3 regions of the Streptomyces sp. NPDC002467 genome follow, and region 3 is predicted to be linked to each of the others. Evidence: predicted binding sites of a transcription regulator. Region 3 holds the regulator's gene; each other region holds the start of a gene.
What was found. Region 3 encodes HrcA, which represses chaperone genes, less so after heat shock. Its sites were predicted from a motif close to TTNGCACTCNGNNNNNCNGAGTGCNAA; they were not measured.
Positions count from the first base shown of each region.

Region 1 (6,731 bases), on a different contig from region 3:
CTCGGCGTCACCGGCAAGCTCTACGTCAAGGACGACTCCGGCAACCCGACGCACTCCTTCAAGGACCGCGTCGTGGCCATCGCCGTCGAGGCGGCCCGCGCGTTCGGCTTCACCACGCTCTCCTGCTCCTCCACGGGCAACCTGGCCGGTGCCGTCGGCGCCGCGGCCGCCCGCGCCGGCTTCCGCTCCTGCGTGTTCATCCCGCACGACCTGGAGCAGGGCAAGGTCGTCATGGCCGGTGTCTACGGTGGCGACCTGGTCGGCATCGAGGGCAACTACGACGACGTGAACCGCTTCTGCTCCGAGCTCATCGGCGACCCGCTGGGCGAGGGCTGGGGCTTCGTCAACGTCAACCTGCGCCCGTACTACGGCGAGGGCTCCAAGACCCTGGCGTACGAGATCTGCGAGCAGCTCGGCTGGCAGCTGCCCGACCAGATCGTCATCCCGATCGCGTCCGGCTCCCAGCTGACGAAGATCGACAAGGGTCTGCAGGAGCTGATCAAGCTCGGCCTCGTCGAGGACAAGCCGTACAAGATCTTCGGTGCCCAGGCCGAGGGCTGCTCCCCGGTGTCCGCCGCCTTCAAGGCCGGCCACGACGTGGTCCGCCCGCAGAAGCCGAACACCATCGCCAAGTCCCTGGCGATCGGCAACCCGGCCGACGGCCCGTACGTCCTGGACATCGCCCGCCGCACCGGCGGTGCGGTCGAGGACGTCAACGACGAGCAGGTCGTCGAGGCCATCAAGATCCTCGCGCAGTCCGAGGGCATCTTCGCCGAGACCGCGGGCGGCGTGACCGTCGGCGTCACGAAGAAGCTCATCGAGAACGGGCTGCTCGACCCGACGCTGACCACCGTGATCCTGAACACCGGTGACGGCCTCAAGACCCTGGAGGCGGTGGCCGCCGACAGCGGCCAGACCGCCACCATCCGCCCGAGCCTGGACGCGTTCCGCGCCGCCGGCCTGGCCTGACCCTCCCCCTGCACCGGAAAGGCAGTAGCGCCATGAGCGTCAACGTCCGCATCCCCACCATCCTGCGCACCTACACCGCCGGCGCCGCCGAGGTGACGGCCGAGGGCGCGACCCTCGCCGAGGTCATCGAGTCGCTGGAGAAGAACCACCCCGGCATCGCCGCGCGCGTCCTGGACGACCAGGGCAAGCTCCGTCGCTTCGTGAACGTCTACGTGAACGACGACGACGTGCGCTTCGAGGGCGGGCTGGAGGCGGCGACGCCGGACGGCGCGGGCGTCTCGATCATCCCGGCCGTCGCGGGTGGCTGCTGACCGGCTGCGGGACCGGCTGTCCGGCGGGTTGCCGACAGGATCTCCATAAATAGAATTGCCCCCTCCGCTGAAAGCGGAGGGGGCAATTCTGCTTGATTGGGCACGGTAGAGTTGGGGAAGTCCCCTCCGCGGTTCTTGCCCGGCGCATATGAACGGGTCGCGTGAGGGTCGACATCTGGTCAATGTGCGGGTGCGGTATGGGGCTTTGGCGAGATATGTCAGGCCCGAGTTGCCCTCGAATATGCCAAATTTTCACTTCATTTCAATGTATCTGGGTGTCCAGATTTCTCGTCGGATTGACCTGTTGCAGACAGCATCCGCGCAGATACATTCAGCCTCGGTCGACGCGTTCCGACGCAAGTTCTGACCCGGTAACGCGAAGTGCGTTCCCGCGCAAGGGCCAGTAATAGGGGAGTTAGGCATGGCTCAGGGCACCGTCAAGTGGTTCAACGCGGAGAAGGGCTACGGCTTCATCGCGGTCGACGGTGGTGCGGATGTGTTCGTCCACTACAGCGCCATCCAGATGGACGGATACCGCACCCTTGAAGAGGGTCAGCGGGTCGAGTTCGAGATCTCGCAGGGCCAGAAGGGTCCGCAGGCGGACATGGTCAAGCTCGCACTCGGCTGAGTCCCGGAGCGATCGACCACCGACACGACGCGTACGTACGCGCGCACCCGCGTACGCGCACGCACCACGAGGGGCCCGCATCCGAGGAGGGATGCGGGCCCCTCGTGCGTTCGCCTGACGTCCCTTGGGTCGTCCGCCCGGTCTTACCCCAAGCCGCTTGCACTCGAAGGGGTCGAGTGCTAATCATTGGCGTTAGCACTCTCCGGTTGAGAGTGCTACTGAACGAGGACCGGGTCGGTGAGGCCCGCAGGGTCCGGCGGGAAGGAACCGCCGGACACGCAGGCCGTCCGTCGCGGGCGCGGGCGCGGTCCAGGAGCAATCCACCGCTGTCCGGGAGGACCACTTCAGATGGCCAAGATCATTGCGTTCGACGAGGAGGCCCGTCGCGGCCTCGAGCGTGGGATGAACCAGCTCGCCGACGCCGTCAAGGTCACCCTTGGCCCCAAGGGTCGCAACGTCGTCCTTGAGAAGAAGTGGGGCGCCCCCACGATCACCAACGATGGTGTCTCCATCGCCAAGGAGATCGAGCTCGAGGACCCGTACGAGAAGATCGGCGCCGAGCTGGTCAAGGAAGTCGCCAAGAAGACGGACGACGTCGCCGGCGACGGTACGACCACCGCCACCGTCCTCGCCCAGGCGCTCGTCCGCGAGGGTCTGCGCAACGTGGCCGCCGGTGCCAACCCGATGGCCCTCAAGCGCGGTATCGAGAAGGCCGTCGAGGCCGTCTCCGCCGCCCTGCTCGCCCAGGCGAAGGATGTCGAGACCAAGGAGCAGATCGCTTCCACGGCCTCCATCTCCGCCGCCGACACCCAGATCGGCGAGCTCATCGCCGAGGCCATGGACAAGGTCGGCAAGGAAGGCGTCATCACCGTCGAGGAGTCCCAGACCTTCGGTCTGGAGCTGGAGCTCACCGAGGGCATGCGCTTCGACAAGGGCTACATCTCGGCGTACTTCGCCACCGACATGGAGCGCATGGAGTCGGCTCTCGACGACCCGTACATCCTGATCGTCAACTCCAAGATCGGCTCGGTCAAGGACCTGCTGCCGCTCCTGGAGAAGGTCATGCAGTCCGGCAAGCCGCTGCTGATCATCGCCGAGGACGTCGAGGGCGAGGCCCTGTCGACCCTGGTCGTCAACAAGATCCGCGGCACCTTCAAGTCCGTCGCCGTCAAGGCCCCGGGCTTCGGTGACCGTCGCAAGGCCATGCTCGGTGACATCGCCATCCTCACGGGCGGCACGGTCATCTCCGAGGAGGTCGGCCTCAAGCTGGAGAACGCCGGTCTCGACCTGCTCGGCCGCGCCCGCAAGGTCGTCATCACCAAGGACGAGACCACCATCGTCGACGGTGCCGGTGACAGCGACCAGGTCGCCGGTCGCGTGAACCAGATCCGCGCCGAGATCGAGAACTCCGACTCGGACTACGACCGCGAGAAGCTCCAGGAGCGCCTCGCGAAGCTGGCCGGCGGCGTGGCCGTCATCAAGGCCGGTGCCGCGACCGAGGTCGAGCTCAAGGAGCGCAAGCACCGCATCGAGGACGCCGTTCGCAACGCGAAGGCGGCCGTCGAGGAGGGCATCGTCGCCGGTGGTGGCGTGGCCCTGCTGCAGGCCTCCTCGGTGTTCGAGAAGCTGGAGCTCAACGGTGACGAGGCGACCGGCGCCAACGCCGTGAAGCTCGCGCTGGAGGCCCCGCTGAAGCAGATCGCCGTCAACGGTGGTCTCGAGGGCGGCGTCGTCGTCGAGAAGGTGCGCAACCTGGCCGTCGGCCACGGTCTGAACGCCGCGACCGGCGAGTACGTCGACATGATCGCCGAGGGCATCATCGACCCGGCGAAGGTCACCCGCTCCGCGCTGCAGAACGCGGCGTCCATCGCCGCGCTCTTCCTCACCACCGAGGCCGTCATCGCCGACAAGCCCGAGAAGGCCGGCGCGGCTGCCGGTGGCGGCATGCCGGGCGGCGACATGGACTTCTGATCCACCGGGCCGGCCTCCGGCCCCGTAGATCGGCTGTTCTTCACGTACCGAGGGCGGTACCCCTTCCTGACGGAGGGGGTACCGCCCTCGGGCGTTTCCGATGGTTGGGGCCGGCCGTCAGCCGTGGGCCGTTTCCCCGTAGCGGTGGCGGGCGTGGAAGGCCGGGCCCCGGAAGGTGAACGAGGAGACGAGGATCGTCGCGCAGCCCCGCGCCCGCGCCTCCTGCTCGGCGGCGGCCGGCAGCTTCGTGCCCCAGCGGGCGCCCCGGCGTCGCCGCCTGGTTGAAGGAGTCCAGTTCCTTGCTCAGACGCGCGTCGAGCGCGGCGTCCGGGCCGCCGGTCGTGATCCCTGCCCCGTTGTGGTTCACGGGGTCGTCGTGCGGGTCAGAAGCCGGTGGTGTCGATCTTGAATCCGAAGGGGGCCGGGACGGGGAGGGGCTCGCCGAAGGACACCGTCGTGCGGGAGCGGTACCCGTGCGGGGAGGGGTCCCAGAAGCAGGTGATCTCCGAGTCCTGCATGTCGACGACCAGGTAGACCGGTACGAGTCGGCCGTACACCTCCAGCTTCTCGTGCCAGTCGGCGTCCTTGGTGGACACCGAGGTGAACTCGGCCACCAGGGAGAGTGCCGCTGCGTCCAGATGCCTCCCCTCGCCCTCGAAGCCGGACTCGTCGACCACGTAGAGATCCGGGCCGTAAGCACGTCCTGCTTCAGGGAACTGGAAGAGGAACGGCGCGATGTCCGCGATGTGTCCTTCCGGGGCGTGGGCCTCGAGTTGCTTGCGCAGTGCCCGCATGGGGCGGTAGTAGCGGCGCATGGACCACGGTGACACGACGATCTTCCCCCGGATGAGCTCGGCCTTGAAGCCGTCTGGAGTGTCCATCTCCTCGACGGTGCGCAGGAGCGTCTCGAACGTCGGTGGTGCCGTCTGCTCTATCGGTGTGGCCCGTTCGATCATGGTCGTCACCGTTGTCCTTCGTATGGCCTGCCGCGCATTGGGCGTGAGCCCCGTTCCAGGCTAGCGGCGCAGTGTTCGTCGTGCCCGGATACCGAGACGGATTACCACCGGTCGGGGGCTTTGGTTGACTGGGGGCATGAGCGATCTCTTCGTCAAGATCTGCGGCCTGAAGACCGCCCACGACGTCGACGTGGCCGTGGCGGCCGGGGCCGATGCGGTGGGGTTCGTCTTCGCGCCCGGCAGTCCGCGGACCGTCGACGCCGCCGTGGCGCGGGAGCTGGTGGCGAGGGTGCCCGAGGGGGTGCTGACCGTGGGGGTGTTCCGCGGGCAGTCCGTTGACGAAGTGCGCCGGTTCGCCGAGGAGAGCGGCGTGCGGGGTGTGCAGCTGCACGGCGAGGAGGGCCCGGAGGACTTCGCGGCGCTGCGCGCCGGTGCCGGTGCCGGTGCCGAGGGGCGCACCCTGCTGCGGGCCACGGCTTCGCGGGTGGCGCGGTGCGGTGAGTACGGGGAGGACCTGCTGCTGCTCGACGCCCCCGACCCCGGCTCGGGCGAGCCGTGGAACTGGGGCGCGGCGGACTTCACCGCCCCCGAGGGGCGGTGGCTGCTGGCGGGCGGCCTGAACCCGGGCAACGTGCGGGAGGCCGTGGAGGTCACCGGGGCGTGGGGCGTGGACGTGTCCAGCGGCGTCGAGTCCTCGCGGGGGGTGAAGTCCCCGGACCTGATCCGCGCCTTCATCGAAGCGGCGCGGGGTGGCTCCGGGGCGTAGCCCCACGCGGGGTCCGGAGCCGGTGGGCGATCCAGCCCGTCCGGCGTTTGAGGCGCGGGGTCCGGGGCGGAGCCCCGGGGAACCGGGGGCACCTCCCAGCGGTAGCTGGGGGAGGAAGGGCGGGTAGGGGACCGGCTCCGCGCAGCGGCACCCCCCTGGCCGGGCCGCACGGGGGGCCGTCGGGGCCGGGCGCGCGCCGGGGCACCTCCTCGGGCGTCGAACGGGGTGCGGTACCGGCAAGTGGAGCGGGTTTCGTTCGACGCCCTGCGGGGGCGCCCCGCCGCACACCCGACCCCGACGGCGCGGGGGTGTCAGGGACGGGCCGGCCTCGCCGAGCACCGGCGTTCGACGTCCTGCGGGGGCGCCCCGCCGCACGCCCGACCCCGCCGGCGCGGGGGTGTTACGCGCACGGCTCGGCGATTGGCCAGGCTATTTCCATGCGGTTGTCGGGGGCGTCCGGTGTCCCGGTCCAGCGGCGGTAGACCAGCCGGACCGGGCCCGCGAACGCGAAGTCGTGTCGGGTGATCCAGTCGGCGACGGCGTCGTACGCGCCGAGGATCTGCGGGAACGCGGCGGCCGCTCCCTCGACCTCCGTGCAGGCCAGGGTGGTCTCGGGCAGTTCGCGCACGGTCATGCCCTCGGGCAGGTCCGTGGGCTGCGCGCCGTCCTCCCAGAACGATAGGCACGCCTCGACGAGCGTCTCGTTCTCGTCGTCGCACACTCCGTGGAAGCGGACGAACGCGGGCCCGGTGAGGGCGAGCGGGCCGCGCCCGGCGACCTCGTACATCTCCTGGTACGCGGCGCGGAGGAACGCGTCGAGCCCGGAGTTGTCGATGGTCGCCCCGCGGACGAGGATCCGTTCGGCGGCGCCCTGGCGGATGGTGACGCGGTGGGTCATCTCTGTTCCTTCGGTCAGTCGACTCAACAGGCTGTGGACCGTGGAGCGCTGCACCTCCAGTCGCCGCTCGGCCGCCGACAGATGGGCCCGCAGGGCGGCGACCAGCTCCTCCTGGCCGCCGCCGAGCAGCCGGCGCACCTCCTCGACGGGGATGTCCAGTTGCCGCAGCGCCCTGATCGAGCGCGCCGTACGCACCTGGTCACGCCGGTAGTACCGGTAGCCGCTCACCGGA
Region 1 covers NZ_JBIARJ010000013.1:48,665-55,395, forward strand. Annotated here, with positions in the region: gene thrC (threonine synthase) at 1-969, shown strand, start outside; gene ACFYYJ_RS25430 (MoaD/ThiS family protein) at 1,002-1,280, shown strand; gene ACFYYJ_RS25435 (cold-shock protein) at 1,702-1,908, shown strand; gene groL (chaperonin GroEL) at 2,257-3,879, shown strand; gene ACFYYJ_RS25445 (Uma2 family endonuclease) at 4,263-4,835, opposite strand; gene ACFYYJ_RS25450 (phosphoribosylanthranilate isomerase) at 4,972-5,601, shown strand; gene ACFYYJ_RS25455 (MerR family transcriptional regulator) at 6,002-6,731, opposite strand, start outside.
Region 1: a site for HrcA is predicted at 2,065-2,091, ahead of groL (chaperonin GroEL). Genes of this name have one in related genera too.

Region 2 (6,731 bases), on a different contig from region 3:
GCTGGGACACGGCCGGCTGGGTGCAGCCCAGTTCGCGGGCGGCGGCGGAGAAGGAACCGGTCCCGGCGACAGCGCGCAGAACCCGGAGATGACGTGCTTCGATCACCCTTTGAGCATAAGCCCCGCTTTGACCGTCACGCGAATATCCCAGTGACGCTTTGGGTCTCGGCGACTAGCGTGTGGGCATGGGCCCCTCTCATCTCATCTCCGTGAACCTCGGCCGCGCGACGGCCGTCGACTACACCGACGCCGAAGGCGGGCTGACGGGCCACGGCAAGCGCCCCGTAACCGGGCCGGTCCGCGTCTTCGCCCCCGGCCCCAGGGCCACGGGCCTCGGCAGCGGCCTGGAGGGTGACGCCGTCTGCGACCGCCGCCACCACGGCGGCGACCACCAGGCCGTGTACGCGTACGCCCGCGAGGACCTGGACTGGTGGGAGGGCGAGCTGGGCCGCGAACTGCCCGGCGGGATCTTCGGCGAGAACCTCACCACCTCCGGCATCGACGTGAGCGGGGCCCTGATCGGCGACCGCTGGCGGGTCGGCCCGGACCTCGTGCTCGAAGTGGCCTCGGCCCGCATCCCGTGCCGGACCTTCCAGGGGGCCCTCGGCGAGCACGCCTGGGTCAAGCGGTTCACCCAGGCGACGCGGCCGGGCGCGTACCTGCGCGTGATCGAGGAGGGTCGCGTCTCCCCCGGCGACCCGGTCGAGATCGTCCACCGCCCCGACCACGACGTGACGGTCTCGCTCTGGTTCCGCGCCTTCACCACCGAGCGGGACCTGATGGCCCGCACCCTGGCGGCCGGCGCCGCGATGGAGCCCGAGGCCCACGAGAGGGTGCGCCTGCACATCGAGAAGTACGGACCGTCCAACGGGGCGCGGTAGCGCCGTCACGCGGGGCCGCTAGGTTGCGCCTATGACGACTGCGTTGATTACGGGATCCACGGCGGGCATCGGCGCCGCCTTCGCCAGGCGGCTCGCCGCCCAGGGTCACAACCTGGTGCTGGTGGCGCGCGACACCAAGCGGCTCGGCGAGCAGGCCACCGAACTCCACGACCGGCACGGCATCGAGGCCGAGGTGCTCGCCGCCGACCTCTCCACGGAGGAGGGCGTCAAGGCCGTCGAGGAGCGGCTCGCCGACCGCAGGCACCCGGTCGACCTGCTGGTCAACAATGCGGGCTTCGGCAACAAGGGCCGCTACCTCGAAGTCTCCATGGCCGACGAACTGACGATGCTGAAGGTGCACGTCGAGGCGGTGCTGCGGCTGACCTCGGCGGCCTGCGAATCGATGCGCTCGCGCGGCCGCGGCGGCGTGATCAACGTGGCCTCGGTCGCCGCCTTCGTGCCGCGCGGCACGTACGGGGCGAGCAAGGCGTGGGTCGTGCAGTTCACCCAGGGCGCGGCGAAGGACCTGGCGGGATCCGGGGTGCGGCTGATGGCGCTGTGCCCGGGATTCGTCCGTACCGAGTTCCACCAGCGGGCCGGCATGGGCACCGACAACATCCCCAACTGGATGTGGCTCGACGCCGACAAGCTGGTGGCCGCGGCCCTGGCCGACCTGGCGCGGGGCAAGACGGTCTCGATCCCGGACCCCCGCTACAAGGCGCTGATGGGCGTGGTGAAACTGACCCCGCGCGGGCTGCTGGGCGGGGTGTCCTCGCGTACGGGACGCAAGTACGGACCCCAGTGACAAACCGGGCCAAATGGGTGAATTCTTCCTAAACTGGATGTGCCCCATCCAGCCCGGGAGAGATCATGACCAGATTCGTACAGATAGTCGATTACGAGACGAAGCAGCCCGAGGCGCTGAACGCCCTCCTCGACAGGTACGTCGCACAGGGCCAGGGGAAGCGCACGCTGACGCACACCATGCTGGGCAAGGACCGCGAGTCCGAGAACCACTATGTCGACGTGGTCCAGTTCCCTTCGTACGAAGACGCCATGAAGAACTCGAACCTCCCGGAGACCGACCGGATGTTCCAGGAGATGGCGGCCCTCTGCGACGGCATGCCGACCTTCACCAACCTCGACGTCATCCGCGACGAGCACCTCAACACCATGCTGGTGAACCGGATGTTCGACGACATCGCGATGAAGGGCGACATGGGCGTCATCGAAGAGATCTTCGCCGAGGACTACACGGACCACGACGTCATGAAGGGCATGGAGCCGGAGATCGGCCGCGAGGCGATCCGCAGGGACGTGACGGGATGGCGCGACGCCTTCGACTTCACGTTCACGAAGAAGGCGCAGCTCGCGCAGGACGACTGCGTCACCACCGTGTGGACGTGGACGGGCACCCAGAAGGCCGACTTCATGGGCGTCGCCAACACCGGCAAGACCTGTTCGATGGACGGCACCACCACGTTCCGCTGCGAGGACGGCATGATCAAGGAGGGCTACTGGCACTACGACGCCATGTCCCTCATGCGGCAGTTGGGAGTGATGGAGTAACACGGAGCGGCCGGGAAACGGGAATCGGGAATCGGAAAGGCCCCCGCCGCACTCGCGTGCGGCGGGGGCCTTCCGGTTCAACCGATCGGGCCATCGGCCGTTCGGTCGATCAGGCGTCGAGCCTCAGTGGCTGTGGCCGTGACCGTGGCCGTGACCGGCCTCGGCCTCTTCCTCCGCCGGCTTCTCGACGACCAGGGTCTCGGTCGTGAGCAGCAGGGAGGCGATGGAAGCGGCGTTCTCCAGCGCGGAGCGGGTGACCTTCACCGGGTCGATGACGCCGGCCTTGACCAGGTCGCCGTACTCGCCGGAAGCGGCGTTGAAGCCCTGGCCCTTGTCGAGCTCGGCGACCTTCGAGGTGATGACGTAACCCTCGAGACCGGCGTTCTCGGCGATCCAGCGCAGCGGCTCGACGGCGGCGCGGCGGACGACCGCGACACCCGTGCCCTCGTCGCCGGACAGGCCCAGGTTGTCCTCCAGCACCTTCACGGCGTGGACGAGCGCGGAGCCACCGCCGGAGACGATGCCCTCCTCGACCGCGGCGCGGGTCGCCGAGATGGCGTCCTCGAGGCGGTGCTTCTTCTCCTTGAGCTCCACCTCGGTGGCGGCGCCGACCTTGATGACGCAGACGCCGCCGGCGAGCTTCGCCAGGCGCTCCTGCAGCTTCTCGCGGTCCCAGTCCGAGTCGGTGGACTCGATCTCGGCCTTGATCTGGTTGACGCGGCCGAGGACCTCGTCGGAGGAGCCGGCACCGTCGACGATGGTGGTGTCGTCCTTGGAGATGGTCACGCGACGGGCGGAGCCCAGCACGTCCAGACCGGCCTGGTCGAGCTTGAGGCCGACCTCCTCGGCGATGACGGTGGCACCGGTGAGGGTGGCCATGTCCTGGAGCATCGCCTTGCGACGGTCACCGAAGCCGGGGGCCTTGACGGCCACGGCGTTGAAGGTGCCACGGATCTTGTTGACGACGAGGGTGGAGAGCGCCTCGCCCTCGACGTCCTCGGCGATGATCAGCAGCGGCTTGGAGCCACCCGCCTGGATGACCTTCTCCAGCAGCGGCAGCAGGTCCTGGATGGACGAGATCTTGCCCTGGTTGATCAGGATGTACGGGTCGTCGAGGACGGCCTCCATACGCTCCTGGTCGGAGACCATGTACGGCGAGAGGTAGCCCTTGTCGAAGGCCATGCCCTCGGTGAACTCCAGCTCCAGGCCGAAGGTGTTGGACTCCTCGACGGTGATGACACCGTCCTTGCCGACCTTGTCCATCGCCTCGGCGATGAGCTCGCCGACCTGCTGGTCCTGCGCGGAGAGCGCGGCCACGGCGGCGATGTCGGACTTGTCCTCGATCGGGCGGGCGGTCGCGAGGAGCTCCTCGGACACGGCCTTGACCGCGGCGTCGATGCCCTTCTTCAGGGCGGCCGGGGAAGCGCCGGCGGCGACGTTGCGCAGACCCTCGCGGACCAGCGCCTGGGCCAGCACGGTGGCGGTGGTGGTGCCGTCACCCGCGATGTCGTTGGTCTTGGTCGCCACCTCCTTCACGAGCTGGGCGCCCAGGTTCTCGTACGGGTCGTCCAGCTCGACCTCGCGAGCGATGGTGACACCGTCGTTGGTGATGGTGGGCGCGCCGAACTTCTTGTCGATGACGACGTTGCGGCCCTTGGGGCCGATCGTCACCTTGACCGTGTCGGCAAGCTTGTTGACGCCGCGCTCGAGGGCGCGACGGGCGTCCTCGTCGAACTTCAGGATCTTCGCCATGGGAGCGGTTCAGCCCTCTCGAAAACTCGGGTTTAACGAACTGCGCCCCTCGCCGCCCGGCAATCAGCGGGGTGACCAGGGGCGCAGCTCAAAGCAGTACTGGAGAAGCGAATTACTTCTCGACGATCGCGAGCACGTCGCGAGCCGAGAGGACGAGGTACTCCTCGCCGCTGTACTTCACTTCGGTGCCGCCGTACTTGCTGTACAGCACGATGTCGCCGACGTTGACGTCCAGCGGGAGACGCTGGCCGTCCTCGAAGCGACCCGGGCCCACGGCGAGGACGACGCCCTCCTGGGGCTTCTCCTTCGCGGTGTCCGGGATGACCAGGCCGGAGGCCGTGGTCTGCTCGGCGTCGAGCGGCTGGACCACGATGCGGTCCTCAAGCGGCTTGATGGCAACCTTGGAGCTGGCGGTCGTCACGATCCGACCTCCCCCTTCGGAGATCCGGGGTTAACTGTCTGAGGTGGCGACCAGGTCGATCCGTCGTCGCGGGTGCCGGACCTGCCTGTCGCTGTGTTGGCACTCACCCGGGGCGAGTGCCAGGTGCGACACTATTCCGGCGATTAGCACTCGGTCAAGCGGAGTGCCAATTCTCGCCGTACGGCGTTGCGCGATCCCGCCTCCCGCGCCACCGAAACGCGGGCGTACGCACGTTCGGGATCACCTCCTGTCGAGCGCCGCGCCCCGGCCGCGTCCGGCCCCGCCGGCGACCGAGCCGGACCCGACCGCCACCGAGCCGGCAGTGCCGCAGTGGCGGGGACAACAGCGAGCGCCCAGGCGGCCGAGGAACCACCGGCAGGACATAAACGTCATAGACGACATGAAGATAAAGCGCCTCATTGCCGATCAGATCGGACCGAAGGCTTCCGCGGCCCCGAAGGACGTCGGCGGCACCACGTGCGCGAGCTGATCGCGTGCTCGGGCTGAAACCCCTGACCTCGGCCGGCGCCCGCCGCCGCACCGAGGCGCTGCTCCTGCTCTTCGTCCTGGCCATCGCGGTCTTCGGCCATGCCGCCGCCGGCCTCGCCATGAACGACGAGCTGCCACCCAACCTGGCGGGCTTCACGGTCAGCCTGACCCTGCTGTCGCTGGTAGGGCACCTGGGCGTACGCCGGTTCGCGGCCTACGCGGATCCGTTGGTCCTCCCCCTCGCCATGCTGTTGACGGCGCTGGGGTTGGTGCTCCTGCACCGCCTCGACCAGAGCTACATCGAGCGCTGGAACGCGGACGCGAACGCGCCCGGGCAGCTGATGTGGACGGTGGTCGGCGTCGCCGCCTGCCTCCTGGTCCTGGCGCTGCTGCGCGACCACCGGCTCCTACAGCGCTTCATCTACATCACGATGGCCGTCTCGCTGGTGCTGCTGATCGCACCGGCGTTCTTCGGCGCGGACACCTACGGCGCCAAGCGCTGGATCAAACTCTTCGGCTTCTCCCTGCAGCCCGGCGAATTCGTGAAGATCATGATCGCGGTGTTCTTCGCCGGCTACCTGGTCGTCCACCGCGACTCGCTGGCCCTGACGGGCCGCAAGTTCCTCGGCGTCCGCCTGCCGCCCATGCGCCAACTCGGCCCGATCATCACGGTGTGGATCGTCTCGATGCTGGTCCTGGTCTTCGAGCGCGACCTCGGCACCTCGCTGATCTTCTTCGGCGTCTTCGTGGTGATGCTCTACGTGGCCACCGAGCGCACGAGCTGGATCGTGTGCGGTCTGCTCATGGCGGCCGTGGGCGCCTTCGTCGTCGGGTCGACCGAACCGCACGTGAAGGCCCGAGTGGCGGCCTGGCTCAACCCGCTGTCCTACTACTGGGAGGTGCCCCCGCCCGGTGTCACCTCGGACCAGTCGGCGCAGGCCCTCTTCAGCTTCGGCACGGGCGGCATCACCGGCACGGGCCTCGGCATGGGCCACCCGGATCTCATAGCGTTCGCCGGCCGCAGCGACTTCATCCTCACCACGGTCGGCGAGGAGCTCGGCCTGGCCGGGGTCATGGCCGTGCTGCTCCTCTACGCGCTCCTCGTACAGCGCGGCCTGCGCATGGCCCTCGGCGCCCGCGACCCGTTCGGCAAACTCCTCGCGGTGGGCCTGGCCTCGGCACTGGCGCTCCAGGTCTTCGTGGTGGCGGGCGGCGTCACCGGCCTGATCCCCCTCACGGGCAAGGCCCTGCCCTTCCTCGCGAAGGGCGGCTCGTCCCTGCTGGCCAACTGGATCATGATCGCCCTCCTCCTCCGCATCAGCGACAGCGCGGAACGCCAACGCGAAGCCGACGCCAGAGGCCCGGTGGAAACCACGATCACGCCGGTGGCGGTGGCGGGCTAGGGGGTACGGGGCCACGCGCGGTCGGGGCCGTCCCCCCTGCGGCCCGCGCCTGCCGGTCGGCGGCTGCCCACCCGGAGGGGCGGGGCCGAGGGGGGAGTCCGGCTCGCGCGTGAGCCCGTACCGCCCCCACCGCCCCCACCGCCCCCACCGCCCCTACAGGTAGTCCTCCAGGCGCCCTATGCGGTAGCCCTGTTCCTGGATGCGCTGGAGCATGCG
Region 2 covers NZ_JBIARJ010000011.1:135,945-142,675, forward strand. Annotated here, with positions in the region: gene ACFYYJ_RS23140 (LysR family transcriptional regulator) at 1-106, opposite strand, end outside; gene ACFYYJ_RS23145 (MOSC domain-containing protein) at 186-881, shown strand; gene ACFYYJ_RS23150 (SDR family NAD(P)-dependent oxidoreductase) at 913-1,686, shown strand; gene ACFYYJ_RS23155 (ester cyclase) at 1,752-2,450, shown strand; gene groL (chaperonin GroEL) at 2,574-4,202, opposite strand; gene groES (co-chaperone GroES) at 4,315-4,623, opposite strand; gene ACFYYJ_RS23170 (FtsW/RodA/SpoVE family cell cycle protein) at 5,118-6,515, shown strand; gene ACFYYJ_RS23175 (polysaccharide deacetylase family protein) at 6,669-6,731, opposite strand, start outside.
Region 2: a site for HrcA is predicted at 4,767-4,793, ahead of groES (co-chaperone GroES). Genes of this name have one in related genera too.

Region 3 (6,731 bases):
CGTACGTGCAGACCCTGAACGAGGGGCTGCAGCGCTGGCAGACGATCAAGAAGTTCCGGGTCCTGCCGAGGGATCTGGACGTGGAGCACGGGGACCTCACGCCGAGCCTGAAGCTGAAGCGGCCGGTGGTCGAGCGGGAGTTCAAGCACCTGATCGAGGAGATGTACGAGGGGTCGCGCGAGGCGTAGCGCTTGCAGCGGGCTCGGCCGTCCGGTGCTTCCGGTCGGCCGGGCGTGCGGGCAGGCCCCTGCTTCCGGCGGGGCCGGCCTCGGCTCGGCACCCTGCCGGTGGGTCGGGTGGCTGCGGGGCGGCCCCACTCGGCGACCCCGACGGCCCACCGTGCGGTCCAGCCCGGTCCGGGGTGCCGCTGCGCGGGGCTGGTCCCCTACCCGCCCTTCCACCGTTCCCCGGGGCTCCGCCCCAGACCCCGCGCCTCAAACGCCGGCGAGGCTGAGATGCCGCGCCTCCAGCGCAGGCGAGGCTGAAGAGGCCCCGGGGTGGCGTCCTCGGGGTTGGCGGGGAGGGATCTTCCGTGGGTGCGGGATGATGGGGGTATGCCTTCCGCACTGCCCGACGGTGAACCCATGCCCGAGGACGGCTCGCTGCCGTCGCACGCCCTTGACGGGGCGGGGGACCGGCCGCTCGGTTTCTACCTGCACGTCCCGTACTGCGCCACCCGCTGCGGGTACTGCGACTTCAACACCTACACGGCCACCGAGCTGCGGGGCACCGGCGGTGTGCTCGCCTCGCGGGAGAACTACGCCGACACCCTGATCGACGAGGTCCGCCTCGCGCGGAAGGTGCTCGGGGACGACCCGAGGGCCGTGCGCACCGTGTTCGTCGGCGGCGGAACGCCGACGCTGCTGCCGGCCGGGGACCTCGTACGGATGCTCGCGGCGATCCGCGACGAGTTCGGCCTGGCCGAGGACGCCGAGGTCACCACCGAGGCCAATCCGGAGTCGGTGAACCCGGAGTACCTGGCCGAGCTGCGGGCCGGCGGGTTCAACCGGATCTCCTTCGGCATGCAGAGCGCCAGGCAGCACGTCCTGAAGGTGCTGGACCGCACGCACACCCCGGGCCGCCCCGAGGCGTGCGTCGCGGAGGCGCGGGCGGCGGGGTTCGAGCACGTCAACCTGGACCTGATCTACGGGACCCCGGGGGAGTCCGACGACGACTGGCGGGCCTCGCTGGACGCGGCCCTCGGCGCGGGACCGGACCACATCAGTGCGTACGCGCTGATCGTCGAGGAGGGCACGCAGCTGGCCCGCCGGATCCGCCGGGGCGAGGTCCCGATGACGGACGACGACGTGCACGCCGACCGGTACCTGATCGCGGACGAGGTCATGGCCGGGGCCGGGTACTCCTGGTACGAGGTGTCCAACTGGGCCACTTCGGAGGCCGGGCGCTGCCTGCACAACGAGCTGTACTGGCGCGGCGCCGACTGGTGGGGCGCGGGGCCGGGCGCGCACTCGCACGTGGGCGGGGTGCGCTGGTGGAACGTGAAGCACCCCGGCGCGTACGCCGCCGCGCTCGCCGAGGGCCGGTCGCCCGGAGCCGGGCGGGAGCTCCTGTCGGAGAAGGACCGGCGGGTCGAACGGATCCTGCTGGAGCTGCGCCTGGTCGACGGAGTGCCGCTGTCCCTGCTGGCCCCGGCCGGGCTCGCCGCCTCACGGCGGGCGCTGGCCGACGGCCTGCTGGCGGCGGGCCCGTACGAGGCGGGTCGCGCCGTCCTGACCCTGCGCGGGCGGCTGCTCGCCGACGCGGTGGTCCGGGACCTGGTGGATTGACCACCGGCCGCGCTCCGGGTCAGGCCGCGTCGCCCACCGTGACGAAGTCGATCAGTTCCTCCACGCGGCCCAGGAGGGTCGGTTCCAGGTCCTTGTAGGACGTGACCCGGGACAGGATGTGCTGCCACGCCGCGCCGGTGTTCTCCGGCCAGCCCAGGGCCCGGCAGACGCCCGTCTTCCAGTCCTGGCCGCGCGGGACCGTCGGCCAGGCCGGGATGCCCACGGCGGACGGCTTCACCGCCTGCCAGACGTCGATGTACGGGTGGCCCACGATCAGGACGTCCTCGGAGGTCACCGAGGACGCGATGCGGGATTCCTTCGAGCCGGGCACCAGGTGGTCGACGAGGACGCCCAGGCGGGCGTCCGGGCCCGGGGCGAAGTCGGCCACGACGGCCCGGAGGTCGTCGATGCCCTCCAGGTACTCCACCACCACGCCCTCGATGCGCAGGTCGTCGCCCCAGACCTTCTCGACCAGTTCCGCGTCGTGCCGGCCCTCCACGTAGATCCGCCCCGCCCGCGCCACCCGGGCGCGGGCCCCCGGGACGGCGATCGAGCCCGAGGCCGTGCGGGCGGGCGCCGCGGGGGCTCGTGACGGGCGGGTCAGGGTCACCACCGCGCCGTCCAGCAGGAAGCCGCTGGGCTCCAGCGGGAACACCCGCCGCTTGCCGAAGCGGTCCTCCAGGGTCACGGTGCCCGCCTCGCAGGCCACCACCGCGCCGCAGAAGTCCGTACCGGCCACCTCGACCACCAGGTCCGGTTCCGCCGCCACCTCCGGCACGGCCTTCGGGCGCTTCCACTGGGGGGTCAGGTCGGGGGAGTACTCGCGCATCCGGCCGAGAGTAGGAGAGGTGCGGCCGTCATGGCTACGACACGCCGAAACGGCCCGCCAGTGTGGCGCGTTGCGCAACGACGAAGTCGGCGTCGACCACCGCGCCGTGACCCGGGACGTACGACGCGTCCCGCCCGCCCAGCGACAGCAGCCGGTCCAGCGCGGCGGGCCACTGCCCCGGTGTCGCGTCCGGGCCCACCGAGGGCTCGCCCGACTCCTCCACCAGGTCCCCGCAGAACACCGTCTCGCGCTCGCCCGGCACGAAGACCGCCAGATCGTGCCGGGTGTGCCCGGGGCCCACGTTGGCCAGCAGCACCTGTACCCCGCCCAGTTCCAGCGTCCACTCGCCCGACACGAGGTGCCTCGGCACCACCAGCAGGTCCGCCGCCTCCGCCGCCTCCGCCTCCGCCAGGCCGTGCCGGACCGCGTCGTCGCGCAGCTCCTCGCGGCCCGTGGCGAGCAGCGCGTCCAGCCCGACCGCCCCGTACACCTCGGCACCCGAGAAGGCCGCCCCGCCCAGGACGTGATCGAAATGGCCGTGCGTGAATGCGATATGGGTCACTCGCCGGCCCGTGAGCCGCTCCGCCTCCACCCGCACCCGCGCGCCCTCGCGAAGGCTCGAACCGGGGTCGACGAGGAGCACGGAATCGTCGCCGACCACCAGTCCCACGGTGCAGTCCCACACCGGGAGCCGTCTGCGGCCGGTCCGTCCGGTCAGCCGTTCCCAGCCCGCCTCTTCCCAACGCACGTCCATGCCGCGACGCTACCCTGGCGGGCCTCCCTTGCCAGGGTCTTACTACCCGGCCGTACACTGAGCGGGGGATCTCTGGCACTCGAACGCCCAGAGTGCCAACGACAGGGCAACGGACCACAGCCGGAGGTGTGCGCGATGCTCAGCGAACGCAGACTCGAAGTGCTGCGCGCCATCGTCCAGGACTACGTCGGGACGGAGGAGCCGGTCGGCTCCAAGGCGCTCACCGAGCGGCACCGGCTCGGGGTCTCGCCTGCCACCGTGCGCAACGACATGGCCGTGCTGGAGGACGAGGGCTACATCGCCCAGCCCCACACCAGCGCCGGCCGGATCCCCACCGACAAGGGCTACCGCCTCTTCGTCGACAAGCTGGCGGGGGTCAAACCGCTGTCGACCCCCGAGCGGCGGGCCATCCAGAACTTCCTCGACGGCGCCGTCGACCTCGACGACGTGGTCGGCCGCACGGTGCGGCTGCTCGCGCAGCTCACCCGGCAGGTCGCCGTCGTCCAGTACCCGAGCCTGACCCGGTCGACCGTCCGGCACGTGGAACTGCTCTCGCTCGCCCCCGCGCGCCTGATGCTCGTACTGATCACGGACACCGGGCGCGTCGAACAGCGGCTGATCGACTGCCAGACCCCCTTCGGCGAGACCTCCCTCTCCGATCTGCGGGCCCGGCTCAACAGCCGCGTCGTGGGCCGTCGGTTCACCGACGTGCCCCCGCTCGTCCAGGACCTCCCCGAGTCCTTCGAGGCCGACGACCGCGCCACGGTGTCCACCGTGCTGGCGACGCTCCTCGAAACCCTGGTCGAGGAAGCCGAGGAGCGGCTGATGATCGGCGGCACCGCCAATCTCACCCGCTTCGGACACGATTTTCCCCTGACGATCAGGCCGGTGCTCGAAGCGCTGGAGGAGCAGGTCGTGCTCCTCAAGCTGCTCGGCGAGGCCAACGAGTCGGGAATGGCCGTAAGGATCGGGCATGAGAATGCCTACGAGGGACTGAACTCCACGTCCGTCGTCTCGGTCGGTTACGGTTCGGGCGGCGAAACGGTCGCCAAGCTCGGCGTGGTCGGACCGACCCGCATGGATTACCCCGGAACGATGGGAGCGGTACGCGCAGTGGCACGTTACGTCGGACAGATCCTGGCGGAGTCGTAAGTGGCCACGGACTACTACGCCACTCTCGGCGTACGCCGCGACGCATCCCAGGATGAGATCAAGAAGGCATTCCGGCGGCTCGCGCGCGAGCTGCACCCGGACGTGAACCCCGATCCCAAGACGCAGGAGCGTTTCAAGGAGATCAACGCGGCTTACGAGGTGCTGTCGGACCCGCAGAAGAAGCAGGTCTACGACCTCGGCGGCGACCCGCTGTCCTCCTCGGGCGGCGGCGGCGCGGGCGGCTTCGGGGCGGGTGGCTTCGGCAACTTCTCCGACATCATGGACGCCTTCTTCGGCCAGTCCTCGCAGCGCGGCCCGCGCTCGCGGACCCGCCGCGGCCAGGACGCCATGATCCGTCTGGACCTGGAGCTGGACGAGGCGGCCTTCGGGACGACCAAGGACATCCAGGTCGACACGGCCGTCGTCTGCACCACCTGCTCCGGCGAGGGCGCCGCTCCCGGCACCTCGGCCCAGACGTGTGACATGTGCCGCGGCCGCGGTGAGGTCTCGCAGGTCACCCGGTCCTTCCTGGGCCAGGTCATGACCTCGCGCCCCTGCCCGCAGTGCCAGGGCTTCGGCACCGTCGTCCCGACCCCGTGCCACGAGTGCGCGGGCGACGGCCGGGTCCGCTCCCGCCGCAGCCTCACGGTCAAGATCCCGGCCGGTGTCGAGAACGGCACCCGGATCCAGCTCGCGGGCGAGGGCGAGGTCGGCCCCGGCGGCGGCCCCGCCGGCGACCTGTACGTGGAGATCCACGAGCTGTCGCACCCGACGTTCCAGCGGCGCGGGGACGACCTGCACTGCACGGTGACCATCCCGATGACGGCGGCGGCCCTGGGCACCAAGTGCCCGCTGGAGACCCTCGACGGCCTGGAGGAGATCGACATCCGGCCCGGTACCCAGTCCGGCCAGGCGATCCCGCTGCACGGACGCGGCGTCACGCACCTGCGCGGCGGCGGCCGGGGCGACCTGATCGTCCACGTCGAGGTCACCACCCCGGGCAAGCTGGACGCCCAGCAGGAGGAGCTGCTGCGCCAGCTGGCGAAGCTGCGCGGCGAGGAGCGGCCGACGGGCCAGTTCGCGCCGGGCCAGCAGGGTCTGTTCAGCCGCCTGAAGGACGCCTTCAACGGCCGCTGACCGGCCCGCACGTACGCGCCAGGAGCCCGGCCCGGGGAGCATCCCCGGGCCGGGCTCCGTGCGTGGTCGGCGGATGCCGGAAGGCCGTCGCCGGCCATGCCCCGCAACGGATCCGGCCACGCCGGGAAGCGGACTATGCCAGGCGAATGCGGTGATTCGGCCGACCGAGCGGGACGTGGCACGATGCAGTCCATGTCCTCGGCACCGAGCGGTCTCTCCCCTCACCCGATCGTGCAGGCGCCCATGGCCGGCGGCGGCTCCTGCCCCGCGCTCGTCGGGGCCGTGTGCGAAGCGGGCGGACTGGGCTACCTGGCCGGCGGCTACAAGACCGCCGACGGCATGTACCACGAGATCAAACAGGTGCGGGCGCTCACCCGGCGCCCCTTCGGCGTCAACCTCTTCATGCCGCAGACGGGTTACGTCGACCCGGCCGCCGTCGAGGCGTACCGCGGGCAGCTCGCCGGGGAGGCGAGCTGGTACGCGATCTCCCTCGCCGAGGAGGACATCATCGGCACCAGCGACGACGGCTACGACGCCAAGCTCGCCATCCTGCTGGAGGACCCGGTACCGGTCGTCTCCTTCACCTTCGGCTGTCCCACGCCCGAGGCCCTCGCCGCCCTCCGCAAGGCGGGCACGTACACCGTCGTCACCGTGACCTCCGTCGAGGAGGCGCGCAGCGCTCAGGAGGCAGGCGCCGACGCGGTCTGCGTCCAGGGCGTCGAGGCCGGCGGACACCAGGGCACGCACCGCGACGACCCCCAGGCCGACGGCACGGCGGCCCTGGGGCTGCTCGCGCTGGTCGCCCAGGTGCGGGAGGCCGTCGCCCTGCCCATCACCGCCGCGGGCGGCCTGATGCGGGGCTCGCAGATCGCGGCCCTGCTGGCGGCGGGCGCGGTCGCGGCCCAGCTCGGCACGGCCTTCCTGGTGTGCCCCGAGTCGGGGGCGGACCCGCTGCACAAGCGGGCGATGACCGACCCCCTCTTCGTACGGACCGAGCTGACCCGGGCCTTCTCCGGGCGGCCGGGGCGCGGCTTGGTGAACCGCTTCATGCGGGAGCACGGTCCCTACGCCC
Region 3 covers NZ_JBIARJ010000005.1:225,512-232,242, reverse strand. Annotated here, with positions in the region: gene ACFYYJ_RS13615 (AMP-dependent synthetase/ligase) at 1-188, shown strand, start outside; gene hemW (radical SAM family heme chaperone HemW) at 555-1,787, shown strand; gene ACFYYJ_RS13605 (DUF3097 domain-containing protein) at 1,807-2,616, opposite strand; gene ACFYYJ_RS13600 (MBL fold metallo-hydrolase) at 2,651-3,370, opposite strand; gene hrcA (heat-inducible transcriptional repressor HrcA) at 3,506-4,522, shown strand; gene dnaJ (molecular chaperone DnaJ) at 4,523-5,659, shown strand; gene ACFYYJ_RS13585 (nitronate monooxygenase) at 5,852-6,731, shown strand, end outside.